3 regions of the Glutamicibacter sp. AOP5-A2-18 genome follow, and region 3 is predicted to be linked to each of the others. Evidence: predicted binding sites of a transcription regulator. Region 3 holds the regulator's gene; each other region holds the start of a gene.
The links. The regulator LexA, encoded in region 3, represses DNA repair genes until DNA is damaged. The targets are predictions, from matches to a motif close to TCGAACANNTGTTCGA.
Positions count from the first base shown of each region.

Region 1: a site for LexA is predicted at 1,860-1,875, ahead of ACT3RW_RS14615 (shikimate dehydrogenase). Genes of this name have one in related genera too.
Region 2: a site for LexA is predicted at 3,138-3,153, ahead of uvrA (excinuclease ABC subunit UvrA). Genes of this name have one in related genera too.

Region 1 is NZ_JBQSVW010000001.1:3,039,188-3,045,864, reverse strand. It holds gene ACT3RW_RS14625 (LysR family transcriptional regulator) at 1-322, shown strand, start outside; gene ACT3RW_RS14620 (MFS transporter) at 466-1,803, opposite strand; gene ACT3RW_RS14615 (shikimate dehydrogenase) at 1,956-2,828, shown strand; gene ACT3RW_RS14610 (bifunctional sugar phosphate isomerase/epimerase/4-hydroxyphenylpyruvate dioxygenase family protein) at 2,828-4,681, shown strand; gene ACT3RW_RS14605 (IclR family transcriptional regulator domain-containing protein) at 4,700-5,470, shown strand; gene ACT3RW_RS14600 (aminotransferase-like domain-containing protein) at 5,485-6,677, opposite strand, start outside.
Region 2 is NZ_JBQSVW010000001.1:2,027,330-2,034,006, reverse strand. It holds gene ACT3RW_RS09675 (phosphatase PAP2 family protein) at 1-77, opposite strand, end outside; gene ACT3RW_RS09670 (MBL fold metallo-hydrolase) at 186-839, opposite strand; gene ACT3RW_RS09665 (GntR family transcriptional regulator) at 934-1,311, shown strand; gene ACT3RW_RS09660 (hypothetical protein) at 1,489-1,920, shown strand; gene ACT3RW_RS09655 (hypothetical protein) at 1,948-2,487, shown strand; gene uvrA (excinuclease ABC subunit UvrA) at 3,179-6,049, shown strand; gene ACT3RW_RS09645 (HAD hydrolase-like protein) at 6,137-6,677, shown strand, end outside.
Region 3 is NZ_JBQSVW010000001.1:1,094,234-1,100,910, forward strand. It holds gene hflX (GTPase HflX) at 1-1,153, shown strand, start outside; gene ACT3RW_RS05285 (ATP-dependent DNA helicase) at 1,146-3,146, shown strand; gene ACT3RW_RS05290 (glycoside hydrolase family 76 protein) at 3,239-4,294, shown strand; gene lexA (transcriptional repressor LexA) at 4,357-5,076, opposite strand; gene ACT3RW_RS05300 (LysM peptidoglycan-binding domain-containing protein) at 5,334-5,687, shown strand; gene ACT3RW_RS05305 (histidinol-phosphate transaminase) at 5,769-6,677, shown strand, end outside.

The DNA.
Region 1 (6,677 bases), 1.9 Mb from region 3:
TGCACTGATTGAACGTGAAGAAGGGTCGGGGACCCGCGCGTTCTTGGACTCGATCTCCACCGTGGTCAGGCCCAAACCGATTGCTGAGTTCAACAGCAACGCAACCATCGGGCAGTGTGTTGCCGGCGGAATGGGGCCGGCGGTACTGAGCCAACTGGCCGTTGAAAATCAGCTGACGCAGGGGAGTCTGGTCGAGGTGCCGTTTGCAGGTCCGGCCCTGTTGCGGGAGCTGCGAGCAATCTGGTCAGAGAAGAGAGTCTTGAATTCCAATGAGTTAACACTCTTGGAGATCGCTACCGGTCAGGGCCACGCAAGCCAGTAGACGAAGAACTGTGGTGCTCCTTAAAGCACAAACCCGGCAGCATGATCAGTCTTTCGCAAAAGACTGTAGTCACGCTGCCGGGATGTTTAGTGGTCTTGTTGCTCCAAGAAAAACGCTGAAGCGACCAGGTCAGTTATTTTTAGCTAGGAGACCTTCTGGATGATGTGGCCCAGTTCCTTGGTAGGTACGCGGTAAGTCTCGCGTGCGGTCAGCGCAGAAATTGAAGCGACCACGGAAATTGTTGCGGTGAACAAGCTGATCTGAATCCAGCCATTGGCTTCCAACCCGCCGAGTGCAGCCACGATGGATGGCGCGAAGCCTGCCATGAGGAAGCCCAACTGAGTACCGATTGCCAGTCCGGAGAATCGTACCTGCGAAGAGAACATTTCGCCGTAGAAGCTTGGCCATACCGAGTTCGCTGCAGCGTATGCGCAGGAGAAGACTAGGACCGACAGCGTGAACTGCAGTAGTGCGTTGCTTGATTCCATGGAGCGCAGGTAGAACGGCATGATGGCCGCTGATGCTAGCGCGCCGTAGATGAATACCGGCTTGCGGCCAATCTTGTCCGCGAGCATGCCGAAGAATGGCTGCGTGATCAGGGCGCCGATATTACCGGCGACAACCAGCCAGAGAGTAATGGATTCGTCCATGTTGCCGATGGTCTTGCCGTAGGAAATAGCCAGGGTTCCATAAACGGTAGAAACGGCTGCGATGAAGGCACAGAATACGACGCGCAGAACGTCCTTCCAGTGGAAACGAAGCAGTACAGCCAACGGAAGCTTGGCGATTTCATTGTTCTTCTTGGCTTCTTCAAACTCTGGAGTCTCATTCAACGAACGACGAATGAAGAAGGTAACGATAACAACCAGGGCCGAAAGCCAGAACGGGATACGCCAGCCGATGCCATACTTGATCTCATCAGGCAAGGCCACCACAGGAATAAAGATCATGGCGGCAAGAATCTGACCACCCTGAGTGCCCGTCAACGTCCACGAGGTGAAGAAGCTACGGCGGTTATCCGGCGCGTGCTCCAGTGACATAGAGGAAGCACCTGCCTGCTCGCCAGCTGCCGACAGTCCTTGGCAGAGGCGGGCGAAGACCAACAAGATAGGCGCCAGCCAGCCGACCTGGTCAAAGGTAGGCAGGCAGCCGATAAGGAAGGTTGAACCACCCATCAAGATGAGGGTGAACATCAAGACTTTTTGCCGTCCAATGCGATCACCAAAGTGGCCCACAAAGATCGCGCCAACTGGCCGGGCGACATAGGCGAAGCCGAAGGTAGCCAGCGACATAACGGCGGCGTTGGTGTTTGTACCAGGGAAGAATATGTGCGGAAAAATCAGTGCAGCCGCTGAACCGAAGATGAAGAAGTCATAGTATTCAACAGCGCTTCCCATGAAGCTAGCGACGGCAGCTTTGACCGGGGTGCGGCCCTGACTGCCTGAATCGGCTGATGCGTTGAGGCTATCTGGAGATGGCATCGGAGGTACTCCTCGTCGAGTGTTTAAAGCTGAAGCTCAAGAACACTGTTCGCTATGCGTACACTTGTTCGGAATGTGTTCATTGCATTACAGTAGATGTAAATCACATCTCAGGCAATACCTGAAGTAAACAAGAAGAGTTGCGGGAGAAAATGAGTACACGTGCTGAGTCTTATCTGGTCGGTTTGATCGGTGATGGTGTGATGCCGTCGCTCACCCCACCGATGCACGAAAGAGCTGCCGAGGTTCACGGTCTGCGATACCTCTACCGGCCTATTGACCTGACCGAACTGAAACTACCGGCCAGCGACATCGGAGAATTGCTCATTGCCGGAGCAAAGCTTGGTTTTAACGCATTCAACGTTACCCATCCTTGCAAACAACTCGTACTTGATCACTTAGATGACATCTCACCCACCGCCAAAGCCATCGGTGCGGTTAACACCGTGGTCATCACCGACGGCAAATTCCACGGGCACAACACCGACGCCTCAGGATTCTCTCGCGCTCTCGACACCGGTCTTCCCGCAGCTAACAAGCAGCGCGTCCTGCAGCTAGGAGCCGGCGGCGCCGGTGCCGCCGTCGCGTGCGCATTGCTGGATTCTGGAACCCAAGAACTGCATATCGTTGATCTTGATGAAGAGCGCGTGAATCATCGAGTCCAAGAACTTCGCAAAAACTTCCCCAAGGCCAGCATCCACGCTGCCACGCCAGATCAGGTGCCTGAGTTGCTGGCACAAGTTGATGGGCTACTTAATGCCACGCCGATTGGCATGCATCACCACCCAGGGGTGCCACTAGATATTGCCGCTCTGGAAGCCCGACACTGGGTCGCAGATTGCATCTACCGCCCGGTGGATACAGAACTGATCGTGGCCGCTCGAAACTTGGGCTGCCAAGTTCTGGACGGCGGACATATGGCTGTGGGACAAGCCGTGGACGCTTTTGAAATCATCACCGGCATCAAGCCAGATGCCCAGCAGGTGCGCGAGCACCTGCTGGAACTGCTGGAAAAGGGACTGTAATGCGTACATCCATCGCCACCGTATGCCTCTCAGGAACACTCGAAGAGAAACTGCTGGCCTGCGCCAAAGCAGGGTTTGACGGCATCGAAATCTTTGAACAAGACCTCTTGGTTAGCCCGATGTCACCAGAAGAAGTCAAAGCCATGGCGCAACGCCTGGGGCTAACCTTGGATCTGTTCCAACCCTTCAGAGATTTTGAGGGAGTCACCGAGAGTCAGCTGAAAGCTAACCTGCATCGGGCCGAAGCGAAGTTCCAACTCATGAATCGACTGGGCATGGATTTGATGTTGTTGTGCTCCAACGTTGGCACCGCAACCATCAACGACGACCAAGTGTTTATCGAGCAGATCCGACAGCTCTCGGATCTGGCGGCAAAATACAATGTGCGCATTGCCTATGAGGCGCTGGCCTGGGGCAAGTACGTTGACACCTATCAGCACTCTTGGGAGATCGTGAAGCAGGTGGACCGCGCGAATGTGGGCCTGTGCATCGATAGCTTTCACATTCTTTCGCGCGGGGATGACCCGGCAGAGATTGCGAATATCCCTGGCGAGAAAATATTCTTTGTTCAGTTGGCTGACGCCCCAGTGCTTTCGATGGATATCTTGTCGTGGTCCCGCCACTACCGGCTCTTCCCGGGGCAGGGTGGATTTGCACTCGATCAGTTCTTGGCGGAACTGGTGCGCTCGGGGTACAGCGGCATCATTTCCCTTGAAATCTTCAATGACGTATTCCGTCAGTCCAACGTAGAGCGTACTGCCATCGACGGCCTGCGGTCCCTGCAATGGCTTCAGTCTCAGACGGCACAGCTACTAAAATCCAACGGCGAACAGTACGCGCTGGAGCTCAAAGAACTTCCGGGCATTCAAGACGCCACCGGATTCGACTTTGCTGAGATTCGTACCGAGGATCCTGAACTTGTCGGCGGGATGCTGGCCCAACTGGGCTTTAGTTTCCGCGGCCAACACCGCCGTAAGCCGGTGCAGCTATGGACCTCGGGGGACGCGCGGATCATCATCAACTCGCAGCGCAGTCGCGGAGTTGAAGCAGCGGTGTCCGGTTTTGGCGTTCAGGTACTAGATCCCGGTGCGAGCGGCGAACGGGGCAACAGCTTGTTGGCCACCAAGGTCCCGCGCTTGCGAAGCTTTAATGAACAAGAACTTCCAGGATTTGTTGCCCCTGACAGCACCGAGATTTTCTTTAGTTCGCCAGAGAATACACAAAACTGGATCATTGAATTTGAAGAAGCGACGCTGCCTAATACGGGCGTCAACGATGGGCCCATCCTGTGCATTGACCACATCAACCTGGCTCAACCATGGCAGTGCTTTGATGAATCCGTGCTGTTTTACAGCAGTGTCATCAACCTCAAAGCACAGCCGGGAACCGAAGTTCCTAGCCCCATGGGTCTGGTGCGTTCGCAGGTGCTTTCCACCGAGGATTCCAGCGTGCGTCTGGCGTTGAATATTGTTCCGCATGGTCTGGAGAGCGCCATCGAGCGCAACCATGAATATCCAGAACATGTTGCCCTGCGCACCGAGGACATTATTGGGTTGGCCAAGGATGCTCGCGCACGAGGCATGGAGTTCTTGCAGGTTCCGGCGAACTACTATGAAGACTTGGCCGCACGCTTTGACCTTGATTCGCAACTGCTCACAACGCTCAAAGAATTGCACCTGCTCTATGATCGTGATGAAGCGGGGGAGTTCTTGCATTTCTACACCAAGACCATTGGCAACATGTTCTTGGAGGTAGTTGAACGTCGTTCTAGCTACGATGGGTATGGAGCGCCTAATGCTCCGGTGCGACTGGCCTCTCAGTTTGAGAGCAACCGCTGGAGCAGAAACCTATAAAGCTGGGGAGAAATACACGTGGCAGAGCGGCCAGATTACTTTGTTAAGTCTGCGGATAAGACTTTGGCCGTGCTGCTCGCATTTTCAGCTGGCAACACCGAATTGACAGTCTCTCAAGTGGCTACGGCAACGGACCAGACCCGCGCTTCGGCTCGCCGGTTCCTGCTGACCCTTACGGACCTTGGCTATCTACAAGCTAACGGCAACGCGTATCGGATGACCCCGCGCGTTTTGGATATCGGTGCTGCCTATTTGTCGGGACTCACTCTGCCACAGGCAGCGGTGGGTCACCTACAGTCTCTGGCGCGCGACTTGGAAGAGACCGCTTCATTATGTGTGCTTGAAGGCCAAGACATTCTGTACGTTGAACGCGTTACTGCACCACGACTGCACGCGCTAAACGTCTCCATCGGCAATCGACTGCCGGCCTGGGTGACATCGATGGGCCGTGTGCTGATCGCTCACCTAGAGCCTGCCGAGCAAGAGACATTCCTTGAGCGGGTAGATCTGCACCCGTACACCGAACACACGGTGGCTGATCTTGCGGCATTAAAGAAGGAACTGGCAAAGGTCCGCGAGCAGGGATGGTCACTGGTTAATCAGGAACTCGACGAGGGACTGCGCGGACTGGCTGTTCCGGTGCTTCGCGGTGGGAAACTTCTAGGCGCGCTGAACATCTCGGTACAGACCAGCCGGAACAACTCTGAAGTCATCGAAGAAGAGCTGTTGCCAAGGCTGCGACGTACCGCCAAAGAAATCGCTGATGACTTTGGCGGTCGCCTGAGCTAAGCGAGAGGCGGACCCTAGCTAGCGTTTGCTTCGATAGCGGAAGCTAGCAGGGTCGATAGACGCTGCACACCTTCAGCGATGGTGGCCTCATCAACGGCGCAGAACGCTAGACGAAGCTTGTTATCTGCCTGTCCGCTTGGGCTGAACGCCGCTCCTGGAATGAAAATGACTCCGGCCTTCACGCCAAGTTGCAGCAGCGCATACGTGTCGATTCCTTGGGGAAGAGTCAACCAGATGAAAAATCCACCTTCAGGTCGCGTGTAGCTGACCTCTGCTGGTAGGTACTTTTCTAGGGCATCAAGCATTGCGTCGCGACGGGAACGGTACAGATCGTTGTATTTAGTGATCTGTCCCTTCCAGTCATGCTCTTCAAGATAAGCACTGATGATCATCTGATTCAGGGTTGGTGGGCACAGCGCCACAGCTTCGCCAGCCAAGTAGAAACGACGGAACAGATGGGTAGGCACTGCGGCCCAGCCAATGCGTAGACCGGGTGCAAAGATCTTGGAGAAGGAACCCATGTAGATGACGTTCTCGGGATCCAAGCTGCGCAGGGTTGGCGCCGCTTCTCCCTCGTAACGCAGCATTCCGTAAGGGTTATCTTCCAGAATCAGAATGCCTTCTTCACGGCAGATGGCCACGATTTCTTCGCGTCGCTCGGCTGCCAGCGTGATGCCTGAAGGGTTGTTAAAATTCGGAATGGTGTAGAGGAACTTGATGCGTTCCCCGGAGGCTCGCAGCTCAGTGATGCGCTCACGCAACGCTTGAGGAATCAGACCATTATCGTCGGTGCCTACCGGACGTGCTTTGACCTGGTAGGCCTCAAAAGTATTCAGCGCACCAACATAGGTCGGGTCCTCGCACAGTACGGTATCCCCAGGATCGCAGAAGACCTTGCAGGCCATATCTTGTGCCGATTGGGATCCGTTGGTTACCACTACGTCTTCAACTTTGACGTTGGTGATTCCTTCTGCGGCCATGACATCGAGGATCTGCGCGCGGAGTTGAGCGGTGCCCAAACCGGAGCCGTACTGTAACGCTTCAGGCCCCTGCTCGGTGATGATGCGCTGGGAGATTTCACCAATCTTTTCCAGTGGCAGTAATTGCAAAAAAGGATTGCCGCCAGCAAGGGAAACCAATGAAGGATCCAAGGAGAGTTCAAAAACGTCTCGTACCGCAGACTGTTTGATACCTGCTGCCCGCTCGG
Region 2 (6,677 bases), 930 kb from region 3:
ATGAGGACCAGTGCGACAACTACCATTGCTGGTCGAGTCGGTCGGATCTTATATTTCGCGGTGGGGGAAAGACTCACGAGTGGCGATTATACGGATCCGGGCTGTGCGCCAAATTCAGTGAGCTATCACCGAACTGCCAGTGCGAGATGCCCACAAGTAAACCTTGGGGCATCCGGCGACACTGTTTACCAGCCGCGTTCGCGCCACTGATCAAGATGCGGGCGTTGTTCACCTAGGGTCGTTGTGTCTCCATGCCCGGGCAATACTTTGGTTTCGTCTGGGAAGCGATCGAAGATTCGTTCGGAGACGTCGGTAATCAGTGAGAGGAAGCGCTGTGGGTCTTTCCACGTGTTGCCAACGCCGCCGGGGAAGAGGCTGTCACCGCTGAGTACGACCGGCTGTCCGGAGGAATCAACTAGCGCATAGCCAATGGAACCTGGCGTGTGTCCGCGCAGGTGGATGGCTTCAATAATTACGTCGCCGAGCTTTAACTGATCACCATGGTTCAACCCGTTGGTGATTTGAACACCAGATTCTTCAGCGATGCCGGTCATGTCCTCGGCGCCGGCATAGGTGGTAACAGGGTATTTTTCGACGATGTCGGACAGCGCACGAATGTGGTCCCAATGCTGGTGTGTGGTGGCAATACCAACAATTTGTGGTTCTTGCGCATCACCTTGCGAGGCCCGAATGAGTTCTGCAATTGCAGGGACGTCGTCGGCAGCATCAACAAGCAGCTGCTCGCCGGTCCCTCGGTGAGTTATGAGGTAAACATTGTTTTCCATGTCGGAAACGGAGGTCCAGCGGATGGTCACGTCATCTAGCAATAGTTCGTTCATACCACTCACACTACGACGGAATATATGGTCAACGCGACCTTTAAAGATAGGCTCGGGACAACAGTAGATACAGTTCCAACGAATGGAGTACAGCATGAGCGAACTAGCATTCATCAAGATTGACCCCAACTCCACCGTGGCGCCGTACCAGCAGGTCCGGGAACAAATACTCTCCGCCATTGCTAAGGGAAAGCTTGCACCAGGTACAAAGCTGCCTTCAGTTCGGGCGTTGTCTGGGACGCTGAATTTGGCGGTTAATACAGTAGCCAAGGTATACAAGGAGCTAGAACTGCAGGGGGCCGTCGTCACCCGTGGTCGTCACGGCACCGTGGTACAGGCGACCGACGATCGCGGTGAGCAGGAAGTCAGCGATGCCGCAGCAGACCTGGCTCGGATTGCGCAGCTATGGTCAGTGGATGAAGCGACCGCCGTGAAATACCTGCGTGCCGCTTTTAGCTCTTTGCCACGCTGAGAAATGACGAGCTTGATGTAGCGCGAGCTACCTAGTAGTGCGCCACTGGGCGCCATAGCGCTGTGATGTTCCGTATCAAGGAACGGTTCTAAAAGTTTGTGGATCACCCTCTTGGGCCTTTGAAATCTGGGTTTAGACTCAGGAACTAAATCAATGTTCCCAGGGCAGGAAAACACCATGAATTCGACTGCACATCGCCACGTAACTTCGAGAAGCATCACCGCAATTGCCATCAGCGCACTCATCCTCAACGGTGCCTTGGCCGGTTGTACTGCCAACAAGACTGAATCCAGTCCCGCGCCTGCCGAGCAAGCCGAGAAAGCCGAGGAACAAGTTCCCGTTCCCGCGAGCTTTGCGTGGAAAACCGAAGAAGTTCTCGTATCGGATCCAACCGTAATTGACGATGTGGCCATTGCCTATCGACGTGTTGGCCCGCAGCTGGAAGTGATCGCGCGGAATCTGAAAAACGGTAAGCAAGTGTGGAAAGACGAGGCACTCGGTGCAGCCGATGCGCGGGGCATCAGTCCAAGTATCGAAACCGTAGAACATGATGGCAAGAACTACGTGGCCTATACCGGAACAAAAACGGGCGCCGTGGGGACACTCTAGATCGTCGATGTTGCCACTGGTAAACCAGTGAAGATCAACAACAATTTTGAACTTTGGGGAAACCGGCCAAATGTCTGCGGCAAGACTTTCTGCACTGAAGGTTCAAAGGTGCGTAATGAGCAGTATCTTGACCATCAGCACATGAAATTTGATTGGTCCAGCAAGCAATGGTTCACGGTACCTGAGAACAAGCTCGAATTCGGGTACCAGCAAGGCGGGCGCCATCTGGGCGAAGGCATCTTCTCCTACTGGCACAAGAACGACAAACAGATGCTCAATTTCTCCAAAGGAACCAAGACGTTGTGGGAACGGCCCTACGAAGAAGTCTTCGCTAAAGGGTATTCAACATCCGGCGGCTGGAACTGGACAAGCGTAGAAAAAACAAAGAAATTCTGCTCGGCTCTGGCTCACACAGCCAGGACGATTTCTTTGAAACCGATAAAAAGAGAGCTGAATACCGGCTTGCCGATCTGTCGAAACTTGTTGCGCTTGATGCGAAGACAGGAAAAACCTTGTGGTCCCAAGCGGGTATCTCGCCACGGTGCGGATTCGACTCGCCCCAAATAAACGAAGCCAATGACGACACGATCGTTATTTGCTACTACGACGGGGTCAAGCAAACACTGACGGCGAGACAAGATGACTACTACTCGGTGGAAATAGACGATGCTGCGTGGAGCGCGGTTGCATTGGATGTGAAGACCGGCGCCAAAAAAGTAGCAATACAAACTTAGCGATCCTTACGACTTCGATGCCAGGGTAGAAACGGCTGGAATACCGCGCGTCGACGATAATACCTCGATACTTCCACTCAGGGGTGGCGACAAAGCGGTTAGTAACGCCGATGGCACCGTTGTCCCATTGGCGGATGTTGTGGGAGAAAACGCAATTTGTTCGGAGGATCGCGAGCCATACGTTATTTACTCCGCGACCTTAGGTACTGAAGTACCAACGGAACACAAAGCATCGGGGGGGCACCAGCTTCGATGAGGCCGAAATAGTGTGTAAGCGCGGGACATGGAAACCGAGTAAGGGCATACCGACGGTACAAGAATTTCGACGGGCAGGGTACGACGAGAAAGAAGTTGTTGTACTCAACGGCTTAGAAGGCATGATGGCTTACCGAATGACGGCTACGGACGGGCAGTAAGGCGCAGATTGGCGCTCGCCGAATGCGTTGGTGAGCCTGTGAAAAAATTTCTGTGAGATAGAACCACTCGTACACTTATTCGAAGTAGTTTTCGATTAGTATGGGCTCGTGGCTACTACTGCAGACAGCAATAAAACAGATCTTACGCGCCTGATCGTCAAGGGCGCGCGTGAGCACAACCTTAAGAACGTAGACATTGATCTACCGCGTGACGCGATGATTGTCTTCACCGGGCTTTCCGGTTCCGGCAAATCCTCGCTCGCTTTCGACACGATCTTTGCCGAAGGTCAGCGTCGTTATGTCGAGTCACTTTCTGCGTACGCCCGCATGTTCCTCGGGCAGGTAGACAAGCCGGACGTGGACTTCATTGAGGGACTTTCTCCAGCGGTGTCGATCGATCAGAAGTCGACCAGCAAAAACCCTCGTTCAACCGTCGGTACGATTACCGAGGTCTACGACTACATGCGCCTGCTCTGGGCCCGTGTTGGTCACCCACATTGCCCGATTTGTCATGAGCCGATCTCCAAGCAGACTCCTCAGCAAATCGTGGATCAGTTGATGGAGCTACCTGAAAAAACTCGTTTCCAGATCCTCGCTCCGGTTGTTCGTTCACGCAAGGGTGAGTTTGTTGACCTCTTTGCGGAGCTTTCCTCAAAGGGCTTCTCGCGTGCCCGAGTTGACGGCGAAACGATCCAACTTAATGATCCTCCGAAGCTGGCCAAGCAGGTTAAGCACACCATTGAGGTAGTGGTTGACCGTCTAGCAATCAAGGAAGATGCCCGACAGCGTTTGACGGATTCCATCGAGACGGCTCTGGGCATCGCCGATGGTCGAGTATTGGCCGACTTTGTTGACCTGGATGCCGATGATCCCAAACGTGTCCGCTCGTTCTCCGAAAATCTTGCGTGCCCTAATGAGCACCCGCTAGCCATTGATGAGATTGAGCCTCGCACTTTCTCCTTCAACAACCCATTCGGTGCTTGTGCTGCCTGCTCCGGTATCGGTACCAAGCTCGAAGTTGACGAACACCTGATCGTTCCCGATCCGGAGGTCACCTTGGCTGAGGGTGCTATCGCTCCGTGGTCACTGGGTAAGGCAACCACCGAGTACTGGAACCGTCTTATTGAGGGGCTCGGCCAAGAACTTGGCTTCAGCATGAGCACCCGGTGGAAAGATCTGCCAGCCACGGCTCGCGAAGCGATCCTCAGCGGTAAAGACCACAAGGTTGTTGTTCAGTACAAGAACCGTTTTGGCCGCGAACGCAAGTACTCAACTGGTTTTGAAGGCGTCATCTCCTACGTGCACCGCAAGCATGAAGAGACCGAGTCGGATCACGCTCGCGATCGTTACGAGCAGTACATGCGTCAGATCCCATGCCCTACCTGTGGTGGCGCGCGACTGAACCCAGCTTCCCTTTCGGTGCTCGTCGGCGGCCGTTCCATTGCAGAGGTTTCTGCCATGGACCTGCGCAGTGCAGCAAACTTCCTATCTAACATTGACCTCTCAGCGCGTGAAGCGAAGATTGCAGGTCAGGTGGTTAAGGAAATCGACGCCCGCATGAAGTTCTTGCTGGACGTTGGACTGGAATACCTGACGCTAGAGCGTGCCGCCGGAACACTTTCAGGCGGCGAAGCGCAGCGTATTCGACTTGCCACCCAAATTGGTTCAGGCCTGGTGGGCGTGCTGTATGTTCTCGATGAACCTTCGATCGGTTTGCACCAGCGAGATAACCGACGCCTGATCGATACCCTTCTGCGCCTGCGCTCATTGGGAAATACTTTGATCGTTGTGGAGCACGATGAAGACACCATCGCTGAGGCCGATTGGATTGTTGACATCGGTCCAGGTGCGGGCGAGAACGGTGGCGAAGTTGTCCACTCCGGATCAGTCGAAGGACTCAAAGCCAATACACGCTCTTTGACCGGTGACTACCTGTCCGGTCGCAAGCAGATCGACATCCCAACCAAGCGACGCAAGGTTGATAAGGATCGCAAGCTCAAGGTCGTTGGCGCCAACGAGAACAACCTGCAGGACGTATCGGTTGAATTCCCGCTGGGTCTGCTTACGGCAGTGACCGGTGTATCTGGTTCAGGTAAATCGACCCTGGTGAACGACATCCTGTACAAGGTGCTGGCCAACAAACTTAACGGTGCCAAGCAGGTGCCAGGTCGCCACACCCGAGTGTTGGGTTTGGAACACTTGGACAAGGTCGTGCATGTTGACCAGTCGCCAATCGGTCGTACCCCACGGTCAAACCCTGCCACCTACACCGGCGTCTTTGATCATGTCCGTAAGCTTTTCGCGGAGACCAATGAAGCGAAGCTACGCGGTTACCAGCCAGGTCGCTTCTCGTTCAACGTGAAGGGCGGACGTTGCGAATCTTGCTCCGGCGACGGAACGCTTAAGATCGAGATGAACTTCCTGCCTGACGTCTACGTTCCGTGCGAAGTGTGCCATGGGGCACGCTACAACCGCGAGACCTTGCAGGTGCTCTACAAGGGCAAGAACATCGCTGACGTTCTGAATATGCCAATCGCCGAGGGTGCAGAATTCTTCAGTGCCTTCACCCCGATTGCGCGCCACCTTCGCACACTGGTTGATGTGGGCTTGGGCTACGTCCGCCTTGGACAGCCTGCCACCACTCTGTCCGGTGGTGAGGCTCAGCGCGTGAAGCTCGCCGCCGAATTGCAGAAGCGTTCCAACGGTCGGTCCATCTACGTTCTGGATGAGCCCACCACTGGTCTGCACTTCGAAGATATTCGAAAGCTGCTGCTGGTCTTGCAAAGCCTGGTCGACAAGGGCAACACCGTTTTGACCATTGAGCACAACTTGGACGTCATCAAGTCTGCCGATTGGGTGATTGATCTAGGTCCTGAAGGCGGATCCGGTGGTGGAACTATCTTGGCGACCGGAACCCCGGAAAAGGTAGCCAAGGTCAGCGAGTCGCATACCGGAAAGTTCCTCGCGGAAATCCTGTAGAACCCGGGGCGCGGATCAGGGAAATATGCCTTTTCAGTCATGGATTCCTGACCCGCGCCCGCTTCGTGGGAAGATAGCTAAGTGAATATGTCGGTAACAAGTGCGCTCTTCGATCTTGACGGGACTCTCGTGGACCCCGCAGGTGCCATTACTTCGGGAATTCGCCATGCCCTTGTGGCTCACGGATTAGCCGATCCGGGGGAGTCACGAGTTGAAGCTTTGGTCGGTCCACCGTTGCAAGTGGGACTTCGAACCATTGAAGGCGTCACCGACACAAACATCGATCAAATCATCGCCACTTACCGTACGCGCTACGAGGAAGTCGGCATGGATGAGTCGAAGGTGTATCCCGGGATCATCGAGCTGTTGCAGGCTCTGCGTCGCGCGAATATCTACGTTGCGGTCACGACGGCAAAACCGGTGAATATTGCCCGGTTGTTATTGGACCGCAAGGGATTGACCGAACACCTTGATGCAATCCACGGTAACGACGGTGAACACGGCGCCATGGGTTCAAGCAAGACACATATTGTTGCTGCCGCATTGAAAGACGCCGAGTTGGACGCGTCGTCCAGCGTAGTGATCGGCGATCGATACTACGATGTGGATGCGGCACGAGAAAATTCGG
Region 3 (6,677 bases):
CGTTGTTCAGCGACGCAGCAAGCCAGACCCTTCGACCTTCCTTGGATCAGGCAAGGCTGAAGAACTGCGCGGAATCGTTGCCTCAACCGGCGCTGATACCGTTGTTGTTGACGCCGAATTGGCACCATCCCAGCGCCGTGCGTTGGAGGATATCGTCAAGGTCAAAGTTATTGACCGCACCAGCTTGATCCTCGATATCTTTGCACAGCATGCGGCGTCCCGTGAGGGTAAAGCTCAAGTCGAGCTTGCTCAGCTTGAATATCTTCTGCCACGCCTTCGCGGTTGGGGTGAGTCGATGTCTCGTCAGGCGGGTGGCCGTGTTGGTGCTGCCGGTGGCGGTATCGGTTCGCGTGGACCTGGTGAAACCAAGATTGAAATGGATCGCCGTCGTATTCGCGACCGCATGGCCAAGCTACGCCGTGAAATCAAGGCGATGAAGCCGGCTCGTGAGGCCAAGCGCGCCAACCGAAAACGCAACGAAGTTCCGGCTGTAGCTATCGCTGGTTACACCAACGCCGGTAAATCCTCGTTGCTCAATCGCCTGACTAACGCTGGGGTTTTGGTGGAGAACGCCCTGTTCGCCACCTTGGATCCAACCGTGCGTCAGTCGTCCACAGAAGACGGTCTGACCTACACCTTGGCCGACACGGTCGGTTTTGTGTCGAACCTTCCAACACAGCTGGTGGAAGCCTTCCGCTCAACCTTGGAAGAAATCGCGGATTCGGATCTGATCTTGCACGTGGTTGACGCTGCGCATCCGGATCCCGAAGGACAGATTCAAGCGGTACGCACGGTGCTCGGCGAAGTTGACGCACTGAACATTCCTGAAGTTATTGTGCTGAACAAAGCCGATGTTGCTGACCCATTTGTCATTGAACGTATCCGTAACCGTGAATCGAACACTTCGGTGGTTTCGGCGCACACGGGTGAAGGAATTGAAGAGCTGCTTGAAAAGATCAGCGCCTTGATTCCACGACCCGGAATTCAGCTCGAAGTTCTTATTCCTTACAACCGTGGGGATTTGATCGCGAAGCTACACCAGAGTGAATCTGAAATTCTGGAAAGTGAACATTTAGATGATGGCACTCGGATGATCGTCAAGGTACGTGATTCCTTGGCTGCAGAGTTGGAGAACTTCAACATTCATGGATAAGCAAGAGCAGGCCCTGGAACTTCTCGAGGCCGCGGTCACTTCCATGGGTGGTGCCATGCGCAAGGGCCAACAGGAAATGGTCAAGCATGTGGTGACCGCCTTGGAAGATGAAGAACACTTGCTGGTGCAGGCCGGCACCGGAACGGGTAAGTCCATGGGCTACCTGATTCCGGCGCTGGCTCACGCGCAAACTAGCGCTAAGCCAGTGATTGTCTCCACCGCTACGCTGGCACTGCAGGCGCAGATTGTCGGTCGTGACGTGCCACGGTTACTCGAATCTCTCAAGGGCAAGCTCTCGCGTCCCATGGATGTCGCCCTGCTCAAGGGGCGCTCAAATTATCTGTGCCAATATAAACTCGGCGGCGGATACCCAGATGATGAAGGCACGCTGTTCACTATGGATGAGCCGGCCGTCCCTGCGGGCACGACCTACTCACCGCTAGCCAGCGAAGTCTTAAAGCTTCGTGAATGGGCTGATCGTACCGATACCGGTGACCGTGACGAACTGGTTCCTGGCGTCAGCGACAAGGCATGGAAACAGGTTTCAGTTTCAGCAATGGAATGCCTGGGATCTCAAAAGTGCCCCATGGCAGACGAATGCTTCTCCGAGATGGCTCGCGCGCGGGCATCTGAAGCAGACGTCGTGATTACCAACCACGCCTTGCTAGCCGTCTCAGCTTTCGAAGGCCTGTCGGTACTTCCAGACTTTGAAGTAGCAATCATTGACGAGGCCCACGAGCTTCAAGACCGAGTGACAAGCTCGGTCTCTGGAGCATTGTCGGCGCGTAGCGTAATGACAGCCGCAGGCGGTGCTAAACGCCATTGCGGAGTCAACGTAGATGAGATGGTCAAGGCTTCCAACCGGCTTGAAAAGTCTTTGACCGGAATTCCTACCGGCCTGCTAGAACAGGGTCTGCGTGAGGATATGGGCATTGCCCTCAACGACATTGTGGAGCAGGCCCGGCTCATTCTTGCATTGTCCAAACCGGAAGCCAATGCACCAGCAGATGGCGGACGGCAGACCGCTCGATCCCAGATGCAGGCAGTGATGGATGATGCCATCCGTATGCTTGAATCCGAAGAACGCCGAGAAGTCCTCTACACAACTCGACCACGCGAATTTGTGGAAGGCCGCGGATATGTTGAAGCTGACGATTCGCAACCGGCAACACTCAACGTGGCACCATTGTCGGTGGCGGGAAAGCTTCGAGAGGGGCTATTCGACGGCCGCACTGTAGTGCTGACCAGCGCAACACTGGCTATCGGTTCGCAGTTTGATGCGGTAGCGGGTTCCTTGGGATTGATGGGTGCAGGAGCTCCGACCTGGACCGGCGTTGACGTAGGTAGTCCATTTGACTACCCAAAGCAGGGCATTCTCTACGTTGCCAAGCACCTACCCAAGCCGGGCCGGCAGCTAGCCGCGGAGACCTTGGACGAAATCGAGGACCTGATCAAGGCCTCGGGCGGTGGCGCACTGGCGCTATTCACTTCCAAACGCTCAGCAGAGGAAGCTGCCAGCATCCTTCGGGAACGATTGGACGTGGAGATTCTGTGCCAGGGCGAAGCAAGCATGAAATCCTTGGTTGAACAGTTTGCAGCTGAACGCGACACCTGTCTCTTTGGCACGATGACCCTGTGGCAAGGTGTCGACGTACCCGGAGATTCCTGCCGACTCGTGATCATCGACAAGATTCCCTTCCCGCGTCCGGATGACCCGATTTCTAAAGCCCGCACCGAGGATGTTGCTAAACACGGCGGCAATGGCTTTATGCAGGTCTCAGCGACTCATGCTGCCATCCGGTTGGCGCAGGGTGCAGGACGACTCATTCGCTCTATCAATGACCGCGGAGTTGTGGCGGTTTTGGATTCACGCATGGCCACTGCACGCTATGGCAGCTTCTTGAAGGCCACGCTGCCACCGATGTGGCCCACCGTGGATAAGAAGGTTATTACCGGTGTCCTAGAGCGGCTCAAACCCGAAGAAGAGAAGTAGGCGTAAGCACCTACGGTGCGCCATCTAGATTCATTTACGCCAGATGCTAATGTCTGTGCCAAGTAGAGGAATCTTTATCTCCGGAAGGCACTATGGAGTCTTGGAAGACACTTGCCCGCACCGCCGCGCAAGACACCCACTCACGTTTTGGGCAACGTCTTCTTGGACTGCCCGGAACGTGGATTGGGCTGCCGTACAGCAAGGCGCACCAGCTTCGTGACGGCAGCATGCTCAGTGACCTCAACGGGATTTCGCATCCGCTACGCGAGTGGAATTACTGGTGGCAGGCTCATTACCTAGATGCCATCATCGACGACGGCTATGCCTACCTGGCTGACAATGACTTAGATGCAGCGCACCGGGAACTTCAGCGAGCCGTCGAGCTATTGCGGGGAATCCGGCTGCGGAACTTCGGTGTCTTCCCAAACTACTTTTTTGATGACATGGCTTGGCTAGCTTTGGCGAGCCAAAGATTACTTTCATTCTCACGTCGCCTTGATGGTCACAGCTCAGCTAATGCCAAACAGGCTGTCACCACTTTGAGAAAACAGCTCAACGGAGCCATTGACGATGTCCTAGATGGTGGAATGTATTGGTCCCGGAAGAAGGACTTCAAAAACGCGCCGGCTAACGCACCAGCCGCTCTATTTTTTGCCCGGAATGGTGAACGCGACCAATCACGGAAGCTACTTAGCTGGCTACGGGCAAGACTGTTTAGCAATGACAGCGGGCTGTACTTGGACGGGCTGCGGTTGGTGCCGGACGGGCACAGGATCGAGGACGCGCTCTACACCTATAACCAAGGGCCGGTTCTAGGCGCTTTGCTGGAGTTGGGATCAGATGCTGATTTAGAGCACTCAACAACGCTGATCCACGCCAGTGCACAATACTTGACCGACAGCACCGGTGCGCTTTCGCTGAACGGCGGTGGCGACGGCAACTTGTTTGCTGGAATCTTGGTCAGGTATCTGGCCCTGGCCGCTAATGATGTGCGCCTTGATGGCAGGACGCGGTCGACAGCACGCACGATGGTCGTGGCGACCGCCAACAGTTTGGTAGATCAGGAACCACGCAGGCTCTCGGCTGCAGTCCAGCGCTGGATGATATTCAGTGCAGCTGCTGCTTGTGAGTCCGACAGTCGAAATTGATTTAGCTAGACGATGTGGGGCAGATGCCAATGGCATCTGCCCCACATTGATCAGATCTCTATTTAGAGCGAACGCATTACCGAAACAACACGGCCCATGATCGTGGCCGCATCACCAAGAATAGGCTCGTAGCGGGAGTTCTGCGGCAACAGCCAAGTGTGACCGTCGCGCTGACGGAAAGTCTTTACAGTCGCTTCTTCGTCCAGTAAAGCGGCAACAATGTCGCCATTATCTGCAGTCTGCTGACGACGAACAACTACCCAGTCACCGTCGCAAATCGCAGCGTCGACCATTGAGTCGCCTGAAACCTTGAGCATGAACAGTTCTCCATGACCCACTAGCTGGCGTGGCAACGAGAAAACATCTTCCACGGACTGATCGGCAAGGATCGGACCACCTGCGGCAATTCGACCAACTAAAGGAACCATGGTGGTGTCGGCTGAAGTACTGAGCTCGATCACCATGGCATCGTCGGCAGCGGCAGTAGCGGGTACTTCCGTTGTCTGTGACTCGTCCTTATCGTCAGCCAACTGCAGCGGAAGAAGGATTTCCATTGCGCGGGGACGTCGAGGGTCGCGCCGAATGTATCCGAGCTTTTCGAGTTGGCTCAACTGATGAGTGACGCTAGACAAGCTCTTGAGGCCAACGGAGTCACCAATCTCACGCATCGATGGTGGATAGCCGTTCTTTCCGATAGACCGTTGGATCGTTTCCAGGATCTTCTTTTGGCGAATCGTCAGCGAACGGGCATTCGATCGCGGAGTGCGTTGTGAAGCTGACATGAGAGTTTGCCTTCCCTAGCAAGCAGTCGAAAGTTCGTGAGTCCAAACTGTCGGAGCTAGATGGTGTGATGTTTTCATTGCTCGTCTACTTCGAAATCTTAGTAGATAAGTTCCGTTCTTTCAAAGATTTGTTCGAAAACTTCTGGACAAGTTCGACAAAGCTCTGTTAGAACAGATGTACTAGTTTCGAACAAGTCTTCGAATCTAGATCATCGAACACAACTTCGCATCAAAACTATTTCTGAGGAGACATAGTCATGGCAACTGTCGCACTTGACTCAAACGAAACCCGTTCACCAATGAAGATCCGCATCAACCGCCGGGGCTGGGCCGTCCTTATCGGGATTCCAGTGTTCGTCTTAACTGTCGCCGCGGCCTTCTTCTTCTCGATGTTCGCGTCGGATGCTCACGCATCATCGGAAGTACCTGAGGGAGTTGAAACGGTAGACGTAACCGTCATCCCTGGCGATACGCTCTGGAGTCTGGCCAGCGAATACGCTGAAGGTTACGACGTCACCTCAGCCGTTAGTCACATCTCAGAAATGAACTCGCTTGATAGCACTCAGATTCATGTCGGCGACTCGCTGTCGATTCCAGTGCTTGCTGGCTAAAGGTAAAACGTGGTCAAGGGATTGTTACCTTGGCTCGTAGCGGATTCACTGCCCAAGCCCGTCCACACGTAGACTTATTGCGTGAATGACCGCAGTGAACTTTTGAGTCAGCTGCCCTTGCGTGAGAATCTCCGCGGGCTATCCCCATATGGCGCACCACAAATCGACGTGCCCATCCAGCTGAATGTCAACGAGAACACCCATCCATTGCCAACTACGGTCGTGGAAGCCATCGCACAAGAAGTCGCCAAAGCTGCGACAACTCTTAATCGATACCCTGATCGCGAATTCACCGAACTTCGTGAATTGCTGGCCGACTATCTTGGCCACGGATTAACTGCAGAGAACATGTGGGCCGCCAACGGTTCCAACGAGATTCTGCAACAAATTTTGCAAGCATTCGGTGGTCCGAACCGAAGCCTAATGAGCTTTGGCCCAACCTATTCCATGTACCCGTTGCTGGCCAGCGGTACTGACACCGCGTACATCGCAGGAGAACGGGCAGAAGACTTCACGCTCTCTGCGCAGTCCGCCGCCGAACAGGTTCGCAAAAACAAACCGAACATCGTTTTCCTTTGTTCCCCCAATAACCCAACCGGCACCGCTCTCGGGCTTGATGTCATCACCGAAGTGTACGACGCAATGAGCGAACACAATGGTGTAGTCATCGTCGATGAAGCGTACGCCGAGTTCTCCCTGGCAAGCACCAAATCAGCACTCACCTTGCTTGAAGGCCGACAGCGTCTGATCGTTTCGCGGACCATGTCCAAGGCCTTCGGTCTGGCTGGAGCCCGCGTGGGTTACCTAGCGGCAGCGCCAGAAGTAACCGATGCGATTCGTTTGGTTCGATTGCCTTATCACCTCTCGGCAGTCACCCAAGCAACGGCCATCGCGGCCCTGAAAAACATTGAATTGTTGCTTGCTCAGGTTGAGGACATCAAAACCCAGCGTGACCGAATTGTTGATCGTCTCAAGGCATTGGGTCTCAAA